3 regions of the Blautia sp. TF10-30 genome follow, and region 1 is predicted to be linked to each of the others. Evidence: predicted binding sites of a transcription regulator. Region 1 holds the regulator's gene; each other region holds the start of a gene.
The links. The regulator Rex, encoded in region 1, represses fermentation and respiration genes when NADH is low (regulators of the CRP and FNR family bind a similar motif). The targets are predictions, from matches to a motif close to ATTGTTAANTANTTAACAAT.

Region 1 (6,145 bases):
GACGGGATCACTGTTGTGACAGCGGCCGGAAATCTGGGGCCCGCTCCGGGCAGTATTACGGCGCCGGGGAGCAGCAGAAAAGTGATCACCGTGGGAGCGGGCGATCTGCTGGAGCCAAGAAGAGGAATCTCCGGATGCGGCCCGACACGGGACTGCGTCTGCAAACCGGATCTTGTCGCGCCTGGAAAACGTCTCATTTCCTGCGCGCCTGGAAGAAGCAGGAAGGAATATGTGGTGAAGAGCGGCACCTCGATGGCGGCACCGCGGGTGTCCGGAGCCGTGGCTTTGGCACTTGAACGGGTTCCGGATCTTACAAATGTCCAGGCGAAAATGCTGCTTTGCGAATCGGCGAGAGACCTTGGCCTTCCGCGCAACCGTCAGGGGCATGGGATGCTTCAAACAGACCGTTTTCTGTCTCTTCTGTGAGACACTGTGCGGCAGCATAAAAAAAGAAAAATGAAGGAAAACACCTCTCATCCTGCAAAAATTGTGTGAATTTATGGGAAAATGCCAAAAAATCAGGCGAATTTTGACTTGACAAGCTATAGGATACTTTATACAATAAACGGGAATAGAAAAAGGAGGCCTACTATGGAAAAAATTCAGATGACCACTCCTCTGGTAGAGATGGATGGAGATGAGATGACCAGAATTCTCTGGAAAATGATCAAAGATGAGCTGCTTCTCCCGTTTATTGACCTGAAAACGGAATATTACGATCTGGGACTGGAACACAGAAACGAGACGAACGATCAGGTAACCGTAGATTCCGCAAACGCTACCAAGAAATACGGTGTAGCAGTCAAATGTGCCACCATTACGCCGAATGCAGCGCGTATGACCGAGTACAATCTGAAAGAAATGTGGAAGAGCCCGAACGGAACGATCCGTGCCATGCTCGACGGAACCGTTTTCCGTACCCCGATTGTCGTAAAAGGCATCGAGCCGTGCGTGCGCAACTGGAAAAAACCGATCACGATTGCCCGTCATGCATACGGAGATGTCTATAAAAATGCAGAAATGCGCATTCCGGGACCGGGAAAAGCAGAGCTGGTTTATACGGCTGAGGACGGCACCGAGACAAGAGAGCTGATCCACAACTTCACCGGCGCCGGTGTCATTCAGGGCATGCACAATCTGGATAACTCCATAGAAAGCTTTGCGAGAAGCTGTTTCGAGTACGCACTGTCCACGAAACAGGATCTGTGGTTTGCAAGCAAGGATACGATTTCCAAGAAGTATGATCACCGCTTCAAGGATATCTTCCAGGAGATCTTCGATGCAGAGTACAAAGAGAAATTTGCAGAAGCAGGCATTACCTACTTCTACACTCTGATCGACGACGCCGTTGCCCGCATCATGAAAGCAGAGGGCGGCTTTATCTGGGCCTGCAAGAACTACGACGGCGATGTCATGAGCGACATGGTATCCTCCGCCTTCGGTTCCCTTGCGATGATGACTTCTGTTCTCGTATCCCCGCACGGATATTACGAGTACGAGGCTGCGCACGGAACCGTACAGCGCCACTATTACCGTCACTTAAAAGGTGAGGAGACATCCACCAACTCCGTGGCCACCATTTTTGCATGGACCGGCGCACTCAGAAAACGCGGGGAAATGGATGGAAACGCAGAACTTTCCGCATTTGCAGACCGTCTGGAAAAAGCAACGATCGCAACGATCGAGAGCGGAAAAATGACAAAAGACCTTGCGCTGATCACCACCATGGAAAATCCGACCGTATTAAACAGCCGTGATTTCATCCTGGCCATCCGCGAGGAGCTGGAGAAATAATTAAACGAAGCAAAAAAGAAAGCCGATCCGGCATTCCCGCAAAAAGGGATGCGCCGGACCGGCTTTTTCTGTTTTGAATTTTCCGGGGAAAACCAGGCCTATTCGGCAAGCTCTTCCCATTTTTCATACAGCTCTTCGAGTTCCGCGGCAATCTCTGCTTTCTCTTTGCTTAATTTCACACACTCTGCCACATTCGTTGCGACTTCCGGTTTCGACATTTCCTCATCAATTTCCGAATCGCGTGTCTCAAGCTCTTCAATTCGTTTCTCCGTCTTTTTCAGCTCGTTTTCTTTCTTGCGGAGACGTGCCTGTTCTTCTTTCTGCGCTTTCCAGTCCAGCTTTGTGGAGGAGGCTTCGGAAGGAGCCGCTGTTTCTTCCGGAGCGGCGGCATCGGCAGCAGGAGCATAGATGCGGGTCAGCTCTTCTTTTTTCTCCAGATAGTAATCGTAATTTCCGATATAGTTGACGAGTGTTTGTCCCGTCAGCTCCAGAATCCGGGTTGCAGTCTGATTGATAAAGTAACGGTCGTGGGAAACGTACAGTACCGTTCCAGTGTAATCCTTCAGCGCGTTTTCCAGAATCTCCTTTGATACGATATCGAGGTGGTTGGTCGGCTCGTCGAGGATCAGGAAGTTGGCGTTCGAGAGCATCAGCTTGGCAAGAGAAATTCGTCCGCGCTCACCGCCGCTCAAGGTATGAATCGGTTGGAAGACATCGTCGTTTGTAAACAGGAAGGCGGCCAGCACATTTCGGATTTCGGTGTTTGTCAGATACGGATACGCGTCGGAAATCTCCTGGAAAATGGTCTTTTCCATGTGGAGCACCTGATGCTCCTGATCGTAGTAACCGATCTGTACACGGCTTCCAAGTGTAAAAGAGCCGGCATCCGGGCGGATGACTTCGTTTAAGATCTTTAAGATCGTCGTTTTTCCCGTTCCGTTGTTTCCGATGATTGCGACGCGCTCCCCGCGCTTGATTTCGAAATTCAGATCCTGGAAAAGCGTCTGTCCCGGGAAGGCTTTGGAGAGGTGCTCGACGGTCAGCACATCGTTTCCGCTTGTGATGCGCGGTTCCAGACGGATCCGCATATCGGAGCGTACTTCGGTCGGCTTTTCCAGCACATCCATTTTGTCCAGCATTTTTTCACGGCTCTCGGCGCGTTTGATGGATTTCTCGCGGTTGAAAGATTTCAGCTTTGCAATGACTTCTTCCTGATGGTGGATTTCCTGCTGCTGGTTGACCCAGGCATGGTAAGCGGCTTCACGGAGCATTGCTTTTTTTTGACTGTAGGCGGTATAGTTTCCCTCAAAAGTTGTTACTTTTTTATTGTCCACTTCAACGACTTTTGTGACAACGCGGTCGAGAAAGTAACGGTCATGGGAGACGATCAGGACGGCTCCGCTGTAATTTAAAAGATACGTTTCGAGCCAGGAGATCGAGTCCATATCGAGGTGGTTGGTCGGCTCGTCGAGCAGAATGATGTCCGGTTTGGTGAGCAGCAGTTTACCAAGTGCCACGCGGGTCTTCTGACCGCCGGAGAGGGAGTCCACCTGTTTTTCAAAATCGCTCTCGGAAAAGCCAAGACCTTTTAAAACACCGACGACTTCACTGCGGTACGCGTATCCGTTTTCCAGTTCAAAGGTATGGGAGAGGCGGGTGTAGGTGGAAAGAAGTTCATCCAGCTCTGCACCGGATTTTGTATTCATATCACTTTCCATCTGACGGAGGCGTTCCTCCATATCGATCAGATTCTGTTTCGCGGTCAGCACTTCCTGGTAAATGGAAAGGTGTCCGGTCAGATCCTGATGCTGGGCGAGATAGCCCATCGTCTTTCCTTTGGAGAGGATGACCTCTCCCTCATCGGCCCTCATTTCGCCGATGATGATTTTTAACAGCGTCGATTTTCCGGCACCGTTGATGCCGACCAGTGCGGTTTTTTCGCGTTCTTCTATATGAAAAGATGCATTTTTGATAATTTCCGTTGTCCCGAATGCTTTCGAGATATTCTGACATGCAAGAATCATGTGGTTCCTCCAGATAACATATTTCTGTATTTTGACATAATACACCATCCTTATTATAGAGAGTAATACACAAAATTTCAAGAAATCTTTGACAATTTTCTATCAACCATATATAATATGAATATATGCAGGTGTAAATAAGGAGGAATTTATCTTGGAAGAAAAAGGAATTTCGCGGGCAGTTATCAAAAGACTTCCTAGATATTATCGTTACCTGGGCGAATTGCTGGAGGACGGAGTAGAACGGATCTCTTCCGGTGAGCTGAGCGAGCGGATGAAAGTGACAGCTTCCCAGATTCGCCAGGATTTAAATAATTTCGGCGGCTTCGGCCAGCAGGGGTATGGTTATAACGTGCGGTATCTGTACAGCGAGATTGGAAAAATTTTAGGTCTGGACAGAGTCCACAATATGATTTTTGTCGGAGCCGGAAATCTGGGACAGGCGCTTGCTAATTATGCGGCCTTTGAAAGAAGCGGATTCAAAACGGTCGGTATTTTTGACGTCAACCCGGTATTAAAAGGAATCTCCGTGCGCGGAATTGAAATCCGCATGGCGGACGAGCTTCCGGAATTTATCAAGGAACACCATGTAGAGATTGCGGCTTTGACACTGCCAAAAGCAAAAGCGGTAGAGATGGCAGAGATTCTCGTGGACAACGGTGTAAAAGCAATCTGGAATTTTGCACATACCGATCTAAACTTAAAACTTCCGAAAGATGTGATCGTCGAGAACGTCCATCTTTCCGAAAGTCTGATGCGTCTCTCCTACAATCTGACCAGATATGAGGCGGAGCATCCAAAGAACAATTAAGAAACCAAAACAAAAGCAGGAGAGTCTTCGGGAAACCGGAGACTTTTTCTGTTCACTTTCCGGATAAGGCAGGAAAAGGAGGAAAAGCGATGAAACGGATTCTTACAGCAGCACAGATGAAGCAGGCAGACCGCAATACGATCGAAACCATGGGGGTACCGTCCCTGGTACTGATGGAGCGCGCAGCGCTGTCCTGCGTGGAGGAGCTTCAAAATGGAACATGGGATACAGGAAAAGTCCTTGCTGTGTGCGGTCCCGGAAATAATGGAGGGGACGGTGCGGCAATTGCACGGATTTTAAAGACGAAAGGGGTGGATGCGGAACTGTTCTGTCTTGGAAATCCGGAAAAATACAGTGAAGGCATGAGAGCACAGAAGAAAATTGCGGAAAATTATGGGGTCCGTGAGGTTAAGAATCCGGATTTCCGGGAATATACTGTTATCATAGATGCCATCTTTGGAATTGGCGTATCCCGTCCGCTGGCAGGGGAGTACCGGAGGGCAGTGGAAGCAATCTGCGCAAGCGGTGTTCCTGTTCTTGCCGTGGACATCCCTTCGGGGATCCACACGGATACCGGAGAGGTCCTTGATGCGGCGGTGAAAGCCAGAGCCACGGTGACATTTGCCTGTGCAAAGCCAGGGCTTCTCTTTGATCCCGGAAAACGATATGCCGGAGAGGTCCTGGTCCGTGATATCGGAATCGGCTTTGATGCAGGAGAAGAGGAGACGCCCTGGTACGGTTCAGTGGAAAAAGAAGATCTGGACCGGTTTCTTACCCGCACGCCGATGGGAAATAAGGGAACCTTCGGAAAGGTGCTGGTACTTGCCGGTTCCGGTGCCATGTGCGGAGCCGCTGTTTTGTGTGCCAGGGCAGTCCTTGCATCCGGTGCCGGCATGGTAAAGGTTGTGACAGAGGAAAGAAACCGTACGCCGCTTTTCTGTGCCCTGCCGGAAGCAATGGCGGATTTCTGGAAGGAGGATGAGCCGCTTCCGGAAGAAGCCCTGCTGCAGGATCTCGCCTGGGCGGACGCTGTTGTTGCGGGACCGGGACTTTCCAAAAGCCGGACGGCAAAAGAACTGCTCGTTTTTACGGTGCAGCACACAGAAGTTCCTCTTGTTCTGGATGCAGATGCGCTGAACCTGATTGCAGAAGATGCAGAGATTCTTTCGGGCTGCCGGGCAGAAAAAATTTTAACGCCTCATGTAGGAGAGCTTGCACGGCTGCTGCACATGACCATTGCAGAATGCCAGCGTGACCCGGCAGGAAGCGCCGGAAGGGCAGCCGAAAAATACCAGGCCTGCTGTGTACGAAAGGATTCCGTAACCGTGACAGCAGAGGAAGGGCGTGAGCAGTATTACATAAACACAAGCGGAAGCAGTGCGCTTGCGACGGCGGGAAGCGGCGATGTGCTCGCGGGAATCACAGGCGCCTTTGCAGCAAAACGTCAGTGTGAAAAAAACGAGAAAAAAATCAGCCTTGCCAAAACAGCGGCACTGGCGGCATATGCGCATGGAAA
Region 2 (6,145 bases), on a different contig from region 1:
TCATTGAGCTCCTCAGTGCTCTTTCTACGATTATGATGCATCTTTCCCGCTTCTCCGAGGAGATCATCATCTGGAATACCAATGAGTATCAGTTTGTGGACATCGACGACGCATACAGCACCGGAAGCAGTATCATGCCGCAGAAAAAGAATCCGGATATCGCAGAGCTTGTTCGAGGAAAAACAGGCCGCGTTTACGCAGCTCTGATGTCAATGCTCACCACTATGAAGGGAATCCCGCTGGCGTACAACAAAGATATGCAGGAGGATAAAGAGCTGACCTTCGATGCCATCGACACCGTAAAAGGATGCCTGGCTCTGTTCAATGGCATGCTTTCTACCATGCACTTCAAAAAAGACCGCATGGAGAACAGTGCAAAGAACGGTTTCACGAATGCAACGGACGCAGCTGATTACCTTGTTGGAAAAGGCGTTCCGTTCCGCGATGCACATGGCATTGTCGGCCGTCTCGTTCTGTACTGCATTGACAAAGGAATCTCACTTGATGATATGAAACTCGAAGAGTACAAAGCGATCAGCCCGGTCTTCGAAGATGACATTTACGATGCGATCAGCATGAAAAACTGCGTGGAGCGACGCAATACGATCGGCGCGCCGGGAGCAGATGCGATGCAGGCTGTCATCGAGCAGAATAAAAAATATTTACAGGAAAATTGAAAAAACAGTTGCAATTTTGAAAAAATTGGTATAGTATGACATGAGACGCACAAATGTACGCCACAGAAGAACAAGGAGATGAAACCAATGGAGCAGAAATTGAGAGTAGGAATTTTAGGAGCAACCGGTATGGTAGGACAGAGATTTATTTCTCTGCTGGAGAACCATCCGTGGTTTGAAGTTGTGACCCTGGCAGCAAGTCCGAGAAGTGCCGGAAAAACATATGAGGAAGCAGTCGGCGGACGCTGGAAAATGGATACTCCAATGCCGGAAGCAGTGAAAAAGCTCGTTGTGATGAATGTAAATGATGTAGAGCATGTGGCATCTACCGTAGATTTTGTATTTTCCGCTGTTGATATGTCGAAAGATGAGATCAAAGCGATTGAAGAAGCATATGCAAAGACCGAGACACCGGTTGTTTCCAACAACAGCGCACACCGCTGGACACCGGATGTGCCGATGGTAGTGCCGGAAATCAACCCGGAACATTTCGATGTCATCGAGTTCCAGAAAAAACGTCTGGGCACCAAGAGAGGATTTATTGCGGTAAAACCGAACTGCTCCATCCAGAGTTATGCGCCGGTTTTAACTGCATGGAAAGAGTTTGAGCCGTATGAGGTTGTTGCAACCACATATCAGGCAATTTCCGGAGCAGGAAAAACCTTCAAAGACTGGCCGGAGATGGAAGGCAACATCATCCCGTTCATCGGCGGAGAAGAAGAGAAGAGCGAGCAGGAGCCGCTTCGTATCTGGGGTAAAATTGAAAACGGCGTGATCGTAAAAGCAACTGAGCCGAAGATCACCTGTCAGTGTATCCGTGTTCCGGTATTAAACGGACACACCGCAGCTGTTTTCGTAAAATTCCGCAAGAAACCGACGAAAGAGCAGCTGATCGAAAAACTGGAGAACTTCAAAGGCCTTCCGCAGGAGCTGAATCTGCCAAGCGCACCGAAACAGTTCATCCGTTACATGACAGAAGATAACCGTCCGCAGGTAACACTGGATGTCAACTACGAGAACGGTATGGGAATCAACGTAGGCCGTTTAAGAGAGGATTCCATCTACGACTGGAAATTCGTAGGTCTGTCCCACAACACGGTCCGCGGCGCAGCAGGCGGAGCAGTACTTTGTGCAGAGACACTGGTTGCAAAGAAGTTTATCGCTGCAAAATAATGCTTAGAATGATATAAAAAACGCCTCTGAAACGTTTTGGATTCAGAGGCGTTTTTTGTGCATGGATCAAAATAACATAGCATGTGTTTGAAACATCGTTCCTGCAATCTGCACGCCCAATTTTGCAGGGTATCGAAAGCAGCAAAAAAGAAGCGCCATACGGAAAATCCCGCGGCGCTTCTTTTATGCTCAAATAATTCTATTTACGCAAGTATTGGATAACTTTAGAATTTGCCAGCTTTTGCTGCCTCTTCAACAGCTACAGCAACAGCAACAGTCATACCAACCATCGGGTTGTTTCCTGCGCCGATCAGACCCATCATCTCTACGTGAGCCGGTACAGAAGAAGAACCTGCAAACTGAGCGTCAGAATGCATACGTCCCATTGTATCGGTCATACCGTAGGAAGCAGGACCTGCTGCCATGTTGTCCGGGTGAAGAGTACGTCCTGTACCACCGCCGGAAGCAACGGAGAAGTATTTTTTACCAGCTTCGATACGCTCTTTTTTGTAGGTACCTGCAACTGGATGCTGGAAACGAGTCGGGTTGGTGGAGTTTCCGGTGATGGAAACGTCAACGTTCTCTTTCCACATGATAGCAACGCCTTCACGAACGTCGTTAGCGCCGTAGCAGTTAACTTTCGCACGCGGTCCATCGGAGTATGCTTTTCTGAATACTTCTTTCAGTTCTCCGGTGTAGTAGTCATACTCAGTCTCTACATAAGTAAAGCCGTTGATACGAGCGATGATCTGAGCAGCGTCTTTTCCAAGACCGTTCAGGATAACACGCAGAGGTTTCTGACGTACTTTGTTTGCTTTTTCAGCGATACCGATAGCACCCTCAGCAGCTGCGAAGGACTCATGTCCAGCCAGGAATGCGAAGCACTCGGTATCCTCTTCCAGAAGCATTTTACCAAGGTTACCATGGCCAAGACCAACTTTACGCTGATCTGCTACAGAACCCGGGATACAGAAGGACTGAAGTCCCTCACCGATTGCTGCAGCAGCTTCAGAAGCTTTGCGGCATCCTTTTTTGATTGCGATTGCTGCGCCTACAGTGTAAGCCCATTTTGCATTCTCGAAGCAGATTGGCTGAATGCCTTCGATCATTTTGTATACATCAAGGCCAGCAGCTTTTGTAACTTCTGCAGCTTCTTCGATGGAGTTGATTCCGTACTCAGCAAGCTTAGCCAGAATCTGTTTCTCTCTTCTTTCATATGATTCAAATAAAGCCATTTTCCTATCCTCCTAAATTATCTGATTACTCTTTTCTCGGGTCAACGATCTTAACAGCATCAGCAACACGTCCGTACTGTCCGCTTGCTTTTTCGAAAGCTGTGTTTGCATCATCGCCGGCTTTGATGAAGTCCATCATCTTTCCGAAGTTGATGAATTTGTAACCGATAATCTCATCATCTGCATCCAGAGCGATACCTGTTACATAACCGTCGGTCATCTCCAGGTAACGAGGTCCTTTTGCAAGAGTTCCGTACATGGTACCAACCTGGGAACGAAGTCCTTTACCAAGGTCTTCCAGGCCTGCGCCTACAACCAGTCCGTCCTCGGAGAATGCACTCTGGCTTCTTCCGTAAACGATCTGCAGGAAGAGCTCTCTCATAGCAGTATTGATAGCATCACACACAAGGTCAGTATTCAGTGCCTCAAGGATGGTAAGTCCTGGCAGAATCTCAGATGCCATAGCTGCAGAATGAGTCATTCCTGAACATCCGATGGTCTCAACGAGAGCTTCCTGGATAACGCCCTCTTTTACGTTCAGAGTCAGTTTGCAGGTACCCTGCTGCGGTGCGCACCAGCCAATACCGTGAGTGAATCCGGAAATGTCTTTGATTTCTTTTGCTTTTACCCATTTTGCTTCCTCCGGAATCGGAGCTGCACCGTGATGCACGCCCTGGGCAACCGGACACATCATTTCTACTTCGTGTGAATAAGTCATTGTTAAACTCCTTTCAAATATGTACTTATTTGAGCTTTTGTCTTTCGAACGGACTGTTTCCAGCCTGTTCACAGACCTATGGTTATTGTCTCACAAAATTGGTCATTCGTCCAGCATATTTTGATAAAAAATTGCAAAGACCACCGGAAAACGATAAAATTTCCGGCGGTCTTTTAAATCAATCGGTTTGGTTTTCTCTCGATAAAAGAGAATTTTTTTTAATTATCAGATTTTTTTGACAATTTCTTTCGCATTCTTAAAAATATGACCTGACGGGATCACACCGCGAACACAGGAGAGTGGATAAATGTTGGAATTTCTTCCGACAACCGTTCCCGGGTTCAATACGCTGTTACAGCCGACCTCAACTTCATCGCCGAGCATCGCACCGAATTTTTTCAGTCCGGTTTCGATCTGTTCATCTGCGCCTTTGACAACAACGAGCTTCTTATCGGATTTTACATTGGAAGTAATGGAACCGGCACCCATATGGGCTTTGTATCCAAGAACAGAGTCGCCGACATAGTTGTAATGCGGAACCTGTACTTTATTAAAGAGAATGACATTTTTCAGTTCGGTGGAGTTTCCAACGACAGCGCCTTCGCCGACGATGGCGTTTCCGCGGATAAAGGCACACTGACGGATCTCAGCGCCTTTTCCAATGATGCATGGGCCGTTAATGGAAGCGGTCGGTGCGATCACGGCATCTTTTGCGATCCAGACATTTTCGCCGCGTTTTTCGTATTCTGCCGGATCGAGTGTTTCGCCGAGTTCAAGAATAAAATCTTTAATGAGCGGAAGCACTTCCCATGGATACGTTTTGCCTTCAAAGATTTTTGCGGCAATGGTCTGGGTTAAATCATAAAGTTCAGAAATGGTTGCATCTTTCATGCGTGATTCATCCTTTCTTGTTTTAGTTCCTGTTTATCTTACCACATTTCAGGAGTTCTGTGCGCCTTTTTTTCTGGCGGTGGAATAGGACTTTGCAGAGGAGTCTTCTGCAGCGGTACGTTTCCCGGTACGGGAGCGCGTGGAAGAGGCTTTTCTGTAATACGGCGCGGACGCATCAAAGCTGCTCTTTAGCTGGAACTGATTCCGCAGCTGCTTCACATTTACCGTGTGGCGTGTCACAAAGTTTTCCAGTTTTCCCATATATTCCTCGGAGGTAATGGAGCCTTCCGCTACATAGGTAAGTCCCTTTTCCCAGCTTGCCGTCAGCTCCGGATTCAGAAGCGGGCGGATCGACTGGTGTACGACGTCGTAGATCATTTCGCCAAGCTGTGTCGGGGTGATAACCTGCGTCTTTTTGTTCAGAGCAAGATATTTGATAAAGACAAGCTTTTTCAGAATCTCAGCACGCGTCGCACTCGTTCCGATGCCGCTTCCCTTAATCTGTTCGCGCAGCTCCTCGTCTTCAATGAGCTGTCCGGCATTTTCCATTGCAAGGATCATCGAACCGGAGGTGTAGCGTTTTGGCGGAGAGGTTTCTCCTTCCTTGATAGAAAGGCCGAGAAGATTCAGCTCGCTGCCTTTCTGCAGCTGGGACAGCGCTGCAAGAAAAGAGGGATCGCAAGTCGTCTCGTCCTCCTTTCTGCCCTCGTCGTCCTCCTCTTTCTTACGGAAGAAAGAATACTGCATGGCTTTTAAATAGCCCTCCTGCACGAGAACGCGGAAGTTGGAGAAAAACTGCTCGCCGCCGATTTCGGTGACAAGAGCAACTTTCTGATAGACTGCCGGCGGATAGAAGATACCGAGAAAACGGCGGACAATTGTCTCATAAACTTTTGCGGAGAGTTCCGAGAGGTTCCGCAGATTGTTAAGGCCCTGTCCGGTCGGAATGATCGCATAGTGATCGGTAATCTGTTTATCGTTTGTATAGCGGGTGGAACCAATCTTTTTCCAGCTTTCACCCTGCAAAATTTCATTTGCAAGGCCGCTGCAGATACCGTACTGCTGCAGGCCGCGCAGGTTTTTGCTGATTTCCCTGGCAACGGCAGAAGAAAGCACACGGGCATCGGTTCGCGGATAGGTAACCAGCTTTTTCTCGTAAAGCTCCTGAACAACTTTCAGCGTTTCATCCGGACTGATTTTGAAAAAGCGGGCACAGTCGTTTTGCAGCTCCGCAAGGTTGTAAAGCAGTGGCGCATTTTTATTTTCCTTTTTTCGCTCCATTTTCAGGACATGCGGGATCAGAGGATTCTGCATGCTTAATTCCTCAATCAGTTTCTGTGCGTCCTCTTTTTTCTGGAAGCCGTTCTCCTTATAGAGAAGCGGAGAGTTGAAGTAGCGACTGCCTTTTACGGCGCGCCATTCCCCCTCAAAATTGCGTCCATTTAAGGAAA
Region 3 (6,145 bases), 270 kb from region 1:
GACAGTCCATCCAGAAAGCCGGTACAGAAAAATTCAGGTAAAAGCTGTGCCGGAGGAGGACTGCTTTGAAATAGTTCAGGAGGAAGAATAACAATGTACAGTGAAAAAGTAATGGATCATTTCCAGCATCCGAGAAATGTAGGAGAAATTGAGAACGCAAGCGGTGTAGGTACCGTTGGAAATGCAAAATGCGGCGATATCATGAGAATGTATCTTGACATCGACGATAACGGAATCATTCAGGACTGCAAATTCAAAACCTTCGGCTGCGGCGCCGCAGTTGCAACCAGCAGTATGGCAACCGAGCTGGTAAAAGGAAAAACCATCCAGGAAGCTCTGGAAGTAACCAACAAAGCTGTTATGGAAGCACTCGACGGACTTCCGCCGGTCAAAGTTCACTGTTCTCTGCTTGCAGAAGAAGCAATTCACGCTGCACTCTGGGATTACGCAGAGAAACACCACATCAAGATCGAAGGTCTTGCAAAACCGAAGTCTGATATCAGCGAGGGCGAGGAAGAGGAAGAATACTAAGTATGGGAAAAAAGAAAGTAGTCGTTGGAATGTCCGGCGGCGTAGATTCCTCGGTGGCAGCGTATCTCCTGAAAAAAGCAGGATACGATGTCATCGGGGTGACCATGCAGATCTGGCAGGATGAGGCCGAGACAGTCCAGGAGGAAAACGGGGGCTGTTGCGGCCTTTCTGCTGTTGATGATGCAAGGCGCGTGGCACAGGTGCTGGACATTCCGTATTATGTCATGAACTTCAAAAAAGAGTTCCGTGAGAACGTCATGGACTATTTCACGAACGAATATCTCTGCGGCAGAACACCGAACCCGTGTATCGCCTGCAACCGCTATGTGAAATGGGAAGCGTTGCTTCAGCGCAGTCTTTCCATTGGAGCGGACTACATTGCGACCGGACATTATGCAAGAATCGAACAGCTTGCCAATGGACGGTATGCGATTGCAAATTCGGTAACAGCGGCAAAAGACCAGACGTATGCACTGTATAATCTGACCCAGGAGCAGCTTTCGCATACGCTGATGCCGGTCGGAGACTACACAAAAGATCAGATTCGTGAGATTGCAGCAAAAATCGGTCTTCCGGTAGCAAAAAAGAAGGATTCCCAGGAAATCTGCTTCGTGCCGGATCAGGATTACGCTTCCTTTATCCAGAACGAGACAGGAATCGTGGCACCGAAAGGCAATTTCGTGAATACAAAGGGTGAAATCCTCGGTACCCATGAGGGGATTACCCATTACACCGTAGGACAGCGCCGCGGACTCGGCCTTCCGATGGGACACCGCGTGTTCGTACTGGAAATCCGTCCGGAGACGAACGAGGTTGTGGTCGGCGAAAATGAAGAGGTTTTCGCAAAAGTAGTAAAAGCAAACAAAGTAAACTATATGGCAATTCCGCCGCTGGAACTTGGAGAAGAGCTCTACTGCACCGCAAAAATCCGGTACGGGCACAAAGGCTCCCCGTGCGTGATCAAACGGACCGGGGAAGATGAGATTACCTGTACCTTCCCGGACGGCGTGCGTGCTCCGACACCGGGACAGGCTGTTGTCTTCTACGTGGACGGCTGTGTCGGCGGAGGCGGAACGATTACGGAGGCCGAAAGATGAAAATAGCGGACTGTCATATGCACAGTTTCTTTTCAAGTGACAGCGAAGCACCAACAGAAGAGATGGTAAAACGGGCAGTCGAGCTGGGACTTCCGGCAATCTGCCTGACGGATCACTACGATATGGATTACAGTACCGGCGAGTTCCAGCTCGATACACCGGCATATGCGGCAAAAATCCGGGAACTGCAGGAAAAATACCGCGACAGAATCGATATCCGATTCGGCGTGGAACTGGGACTGCAGCTCCACTTAAAAGAACGGATGGAAGAGTATGTAAATGCGTGGCCGTTCGACTATGTGATCGGCTCCATGCATGTCATTGACGGAAAAGACCCCTATTATGAGGATGCTTTCCCGGACTGGACAGCAGAAGAGCTGTACCGGGCGTATTTTCGGGCTACAGCAGAAAATATCCGGTTCTTCCACAATTTCCAGACGCTTGGTCATCTGGATTATGTGGTACGCTACTGCAGAGAAAAGGGAAAAGATTACAGCTACCGCGCATTTGCGGACGAGATCGATACCATTTTAAAAGAGCTGATTCAGTACGATATCGCGCTGGAAATCAACACCGGCGGCTACAAGGCAGGCCTTGGCGTGCCGAATCCGACGCCGGATGTCATCAGAAGATACCGGGAACTGGGCGGCGAAAAGATCACCTTCGGTGCCGATGCCCACAAACCGGAACATATAGCGTTTCATTTCGCGGACGCGGCAGCCATCGCGCAGGAAGCTGGATTCCGGTACTACGTGCGGTTTAAAGAGAAGAAGCCGGAATATCTGCCGATCCAATAGAAAACGCGCAGGAAAAGCCGGAAAAAGCCCCAGAAAGGCTGGATTCCGGCTCTTTCTGCAATAGACGGATCTTTCGAAATTTTGCAGAAATACGGATTGGCATCCGGCTTCTTCACAAATTTTAGAAATAATTTCGTATTTTCTTGAAAATAGAACTTGAATTTTCCGACGAAATTAGGTATTATACAGATAAGGTTGATGTTTCTTTAACAAAGTACAGAGACTCAAAATTAAAATTCACTTTTTAGGAGGAATTGAAAATCATGGCAGTAAAAGTAGCAATCAATGGTTTTGGCCGTATCGGACGTCTTGCATTCAGACAGATGTTTGGAGCAGAAGGTTATGAAGTAGTAGCAATCAACGATTTAACATCCCCGAAGATGTTAGCTCATCTGTTAAAATATGACTCTTCTCAGGGAAAATATGCTCTGGCTGATACCGTAACATCCGATGAAGATTCCATCACAGTAGATGGCAAAAACATCAAAATCTATGCTTTCCCGGATGCTAACAACTGCCCATGGGGAGAGCTTGGCGTAGACGTAGTTCTGGAGTGCTCCGGATTCTACACCTCCAAAGCAAAAGCTCAGGCACACATCAATGCAGGCGCCCGTAAAGTAGTTATCTCCGCTCCGGCTGGTAACGACCTTCCGACCATCGTTTACAATGTAAACCATGAGACCCTGACAGCAGACGATAACATCATCTCCGCTGCATCCTGCACCACAAACTGCCTTGCACCTATGGCAAAAGCTCTGAACGAACTGGCTCCGATCAAATCCGGTATCATGGTTACTATCCATGCTTACACTGGAGATCAGATGACTCTGGACGGACCGCAGAGAAAAGGCGATCTGAGAAGATCCCGTGCAGCTGCAGTTAACATCGTTCCAAACAGCACCGGTGCTGCAAAAGCAATCGGCCTTGTTATTCCGGAACTGAACGGCAAACTGATCGGTTCTGCACAGCGTGTTCCAACCCCAACCGGTTCTACCACAATCCTTACAGCAGTTGTAGAAGGAACTGTAACTGTTGATGAGATCAACGCAAAAATGAAAGCATCTGCAACCGAGTCCTTCGGATACAACACAGATGAAATCGTATCCAGCGACATCGTTGGTATGAGATATGGTTCTCTGTTCGATGCAACTCAGACCATGGTTCTTCCGCTGGACAACGGAACAACAGAGGTACAGGTTGTTTCTTGGTATGATAACGAGAACTCCTACACAAGCCAGATGGTTCGTACCATCAAATACTTCAGCGAGTTAGCATAATTTAACAAACTGAACGGCAAAATTTCAGAGCCCAAAGGGTCCGGTCTGTTAAGGACCGGGCCCTTTTTGCGAATGCGACGGAAAAATACGGCATAAAAACAGCCATTTTCCGTGTGCAAAAATTATAAACTGCAGGAGAAAAAGACCGCGATCCCGTAAAACAAAAAGGTGGAGGCGGCAGCTGCAGTTGGATATATGGAGGGAAACGCCCATGTTAAACAAAAAAACCGTAGATGATATCAACGTAAAAGGAAAAAGAGTCCTTGTAAGATGTGACTTCAACGTTCCGCTGATCGATGGAAAAATCACAGATGAGAACCGTCTGGTAGCAGCTCTTCCAACGATCAAAAAACTGATCGCTGACGGCGGAAAAGTAATTCTCTGCTCTCATCTTGGAAAACCGAAAGGAGAACCAAAACCAGAGCTTTCTCTTGCACCGGTTGCAGTTCGCCTTTCCGAGCTTCTTGGACAGGAAGTTAAATTTGCAGCAGATCCTGAGGTTGTAGGACCGAACGCAAAAGCAGCTGTTGAGGCTATGAAAGACGGAGATGTAATCCTTCTGGAGAACACCCGTTACCGTGCAGAAGAGACCAAAAACGGTGAGGAGTTCAGCAAAGAACTGGCTTCCCTGTGTGACGTATTCGTAAACGATGCATTCGGAACCGCACACCGTGCTCATTGCTCCAATGTTGGTGTTACCAAATATGTTGACACTGCTGTTGTTGGTTACCTGATGGAGAAAGAGATCGCATTCCTTGGAAATGCTGTCAACAATCCGGAGCGTCCGTTTGTTGCCATCCTTGGTGGATCCAAAGTATCCAGCAAGATTTCTGTTATCGACAACCTGATCGATAAAGTTGATGTCCTGATCATCGGCGGTGGTATGGCTTATACCTTCGCAAAAGCAGCAGGCGGCACCGTTGGTGATTCTCTGCTTGAGATGGATTATCTGGATTATGCAAACAAAATGAAAGAAAAAGCAGCAGCAAAAGGCGTGAAACTGCTTCTTCCGGTAGACAACGTTGTTGCAGATGCATTCTCAAACGACGCAAATACACAGGTTGTTCCGGCCGGACAGATTCCGGATGGCTGGGAAGGTCTGGATATCGGACCGGAAACTGCAAAACTGTTCGCTGATGCTGTTAAAACTGCTAAAACCGTTGTATGGAACGGACCGATGGGATGCTTCGAGATGCCGAATTTTGCAGCAGGAACCAAAGCAGTTGCAGCAGCACTGGCTGAAACAGATGCAGTTACGATCATCGGCGGCGGAGATTCCGCAGCAGCTGTAAACCAGCTTGGATATGGCGATAAGATGACTCATATCTCCACTGGCGGCGGCGCTTCCCTGGAGTTCCTGGAAGGAAAAGAACTGCCGGGCGTTGCAGCAGCAAACGACAAATAAGAATTTATATTCAAAACTAAGGAGATCAAACGATCATGGCAAGAAAGAAAATTATCGCCGGAAACTGGAAAATGAACATGACTCCGAGCGAGGCAGTAGAATTAGTCAATACATTAAAACCACTGGTAGCAAATGACGACGTTGACGTTGTTTTCTGCGTACCGGCCATCGATATCATCCCGGTTGTAGAGGCTGCAAAAGGCTCCAACATCCAGATTGGTGCTGAAAATATGTATTTTGAGGAGAAAGGTGCTTTCACAGGCGAAATCTCCCCGGCTATGCTGACAGACGCTGGCGTGAAATACGTTGTACTTGGCCACTCTGAGAGAAGAGAATACTTCGCAGAGACCAGCGAGACCGTAAACAAAAAAATGCTGAAAGCTTTCGAGCACGGCATCACCCCGATCATGTGCTGCGGAGAAACTCTGGAGCAGAGAGAGCAGGGTGTAACGATGGATTTCATCCGTCAGCAGGTAAAGGTTGGATTCCTGAATGTAACAGCAGATCAGGCAAAAACAGCCGTTATCGCTTACGAGCCAATCTGGGCAATCGGAACCGGCAAAACTGCTACAACAGAGCAGGCTGAGGAAGTTTGCAAAGGCATCCGCGAGTGCATCGCTGAAATCTATGATGATGCAACAGCAGCAGCTATCCGTATCCAGTACGGCGGCTCTGTAAACGCAAAAACTGCACCGGAACTGTTCGCACAGGAGAACATCGACGGCGGTCTGGTAGGCGGAGCATCCCTGAAACCAGATTTCGGAGCTATCGTAAACTACAATAAATAATTGATTTTGTACGAAATCAATCAATAAAACGGGCTAAAACGTCACCAAACACGGTGAATTCGGCAGAAATGCTGAAGGTGAGGTGTTTGGTGGCGTTTTGCTGTTTTTTATGCAACATATAACCCTTGATTTAGCTATAGAGAGTGCCAGTTTGTGCAAAAAGAAATCACTTCGTTTCTGTGTTTTGAAGCGGAGTGATTTTTTGCGCGGATTGAAAAATTCACGTTTTCGTGATATGCTTGTTTTATAT

Region 2: the regulator Rex is predicted to act here: its motif matches at 3,923-3,942, upstream of DXD02_RS09615 (iron-sulfur cluster assembly scaffold protein).
Region 3: the regulator Rex is predicted to act here: its motif matches at 2,620-2,639, upstream of gap (type I glyceraldehyde-3-phosphate dehydrogenase).

The regions. Positions count from the first base shown of each region.
Region 1 is NZ_QUKM01000001.1:136,150-142,294, reverse strand. It holds gene DXD02_RS00660 (S8 family peptidase) at 1-426, shown strand, start outside; gene DXD02_RS00655 (NADP-dependent isocitrate dehydrogenase) at 592-1,794, shown strand; gene DXD02_RS00650 (ABC-F family ATP-binding cassette domain-containing protein) at 1,893-3,818, opposite strand; gene DXD02_RS00645 (redox-sensing transcriptional repressor Rex) at 3,973-4,629, shown strand; gene DXD02_RS00640 (bifunctional ADP-dependent NAD(P)H-hydrate dehydratase/NAD(P)H-hydrate epimerase) at 4,719-6,145, shown strand, end outside.
Region 2 is NZ_QUKM01000009.1:26,914-33,058, forward strand. It holds gene argH (argininosuccinate lyase) at 1-677, shown strand, start outside; gene asd (aspartate-semialdehyde dehydrogenase) at 765-1,850, shown strand; gene DXD02_RS16380 (DUF6783 domain-containing protein) at 1,917-2,009, opposite strand; gene DXD02_RS09610 (GGGtGRT protein) at 2,075-3,085, opposite strand; gene DXD02_RS09615 (iron-sulfur cluster assembly scaffold protein) at 3,111-3,803, opposite strand; gene DXD02_RS09620 (acyltransferase) at 4,029-4,694, opposite strand; gene DXD02_RS09625 (DNA topoisomerase) at 4,743-6,145, opposite strand, start outside.
Region 3 is NZ_QUKM01000001.1:404,041-410,185, reverse strand. It holds gene nifU (Fe-S cluster assembly scaffold protein NifU) at 94-531, shown strand; gene mnmA (tRNA 2-thiouridine(34) synthase MnmA) at 534-1,628, shown strand; gene DXD02_RS01850 (histidinol-phosphatase HisJ family protein) at 1,625-2,425, shown strand; gene gap (type I glyceraldehyde-3-phosphate dehydrogenase) at 2,689-3,702, shown strand; gene DXD02_RS01840 (phosphoglycerate kinase) at 3,914-5,107, shown strand; gene tpiA (triose-phosphate isomerase) at 5,143-5,895, shown strand; gene DXD02_RS01830 (type I restriction endonuclease subunit R, EcoR124 family) at 6,142-6,145, shown strand, end outside.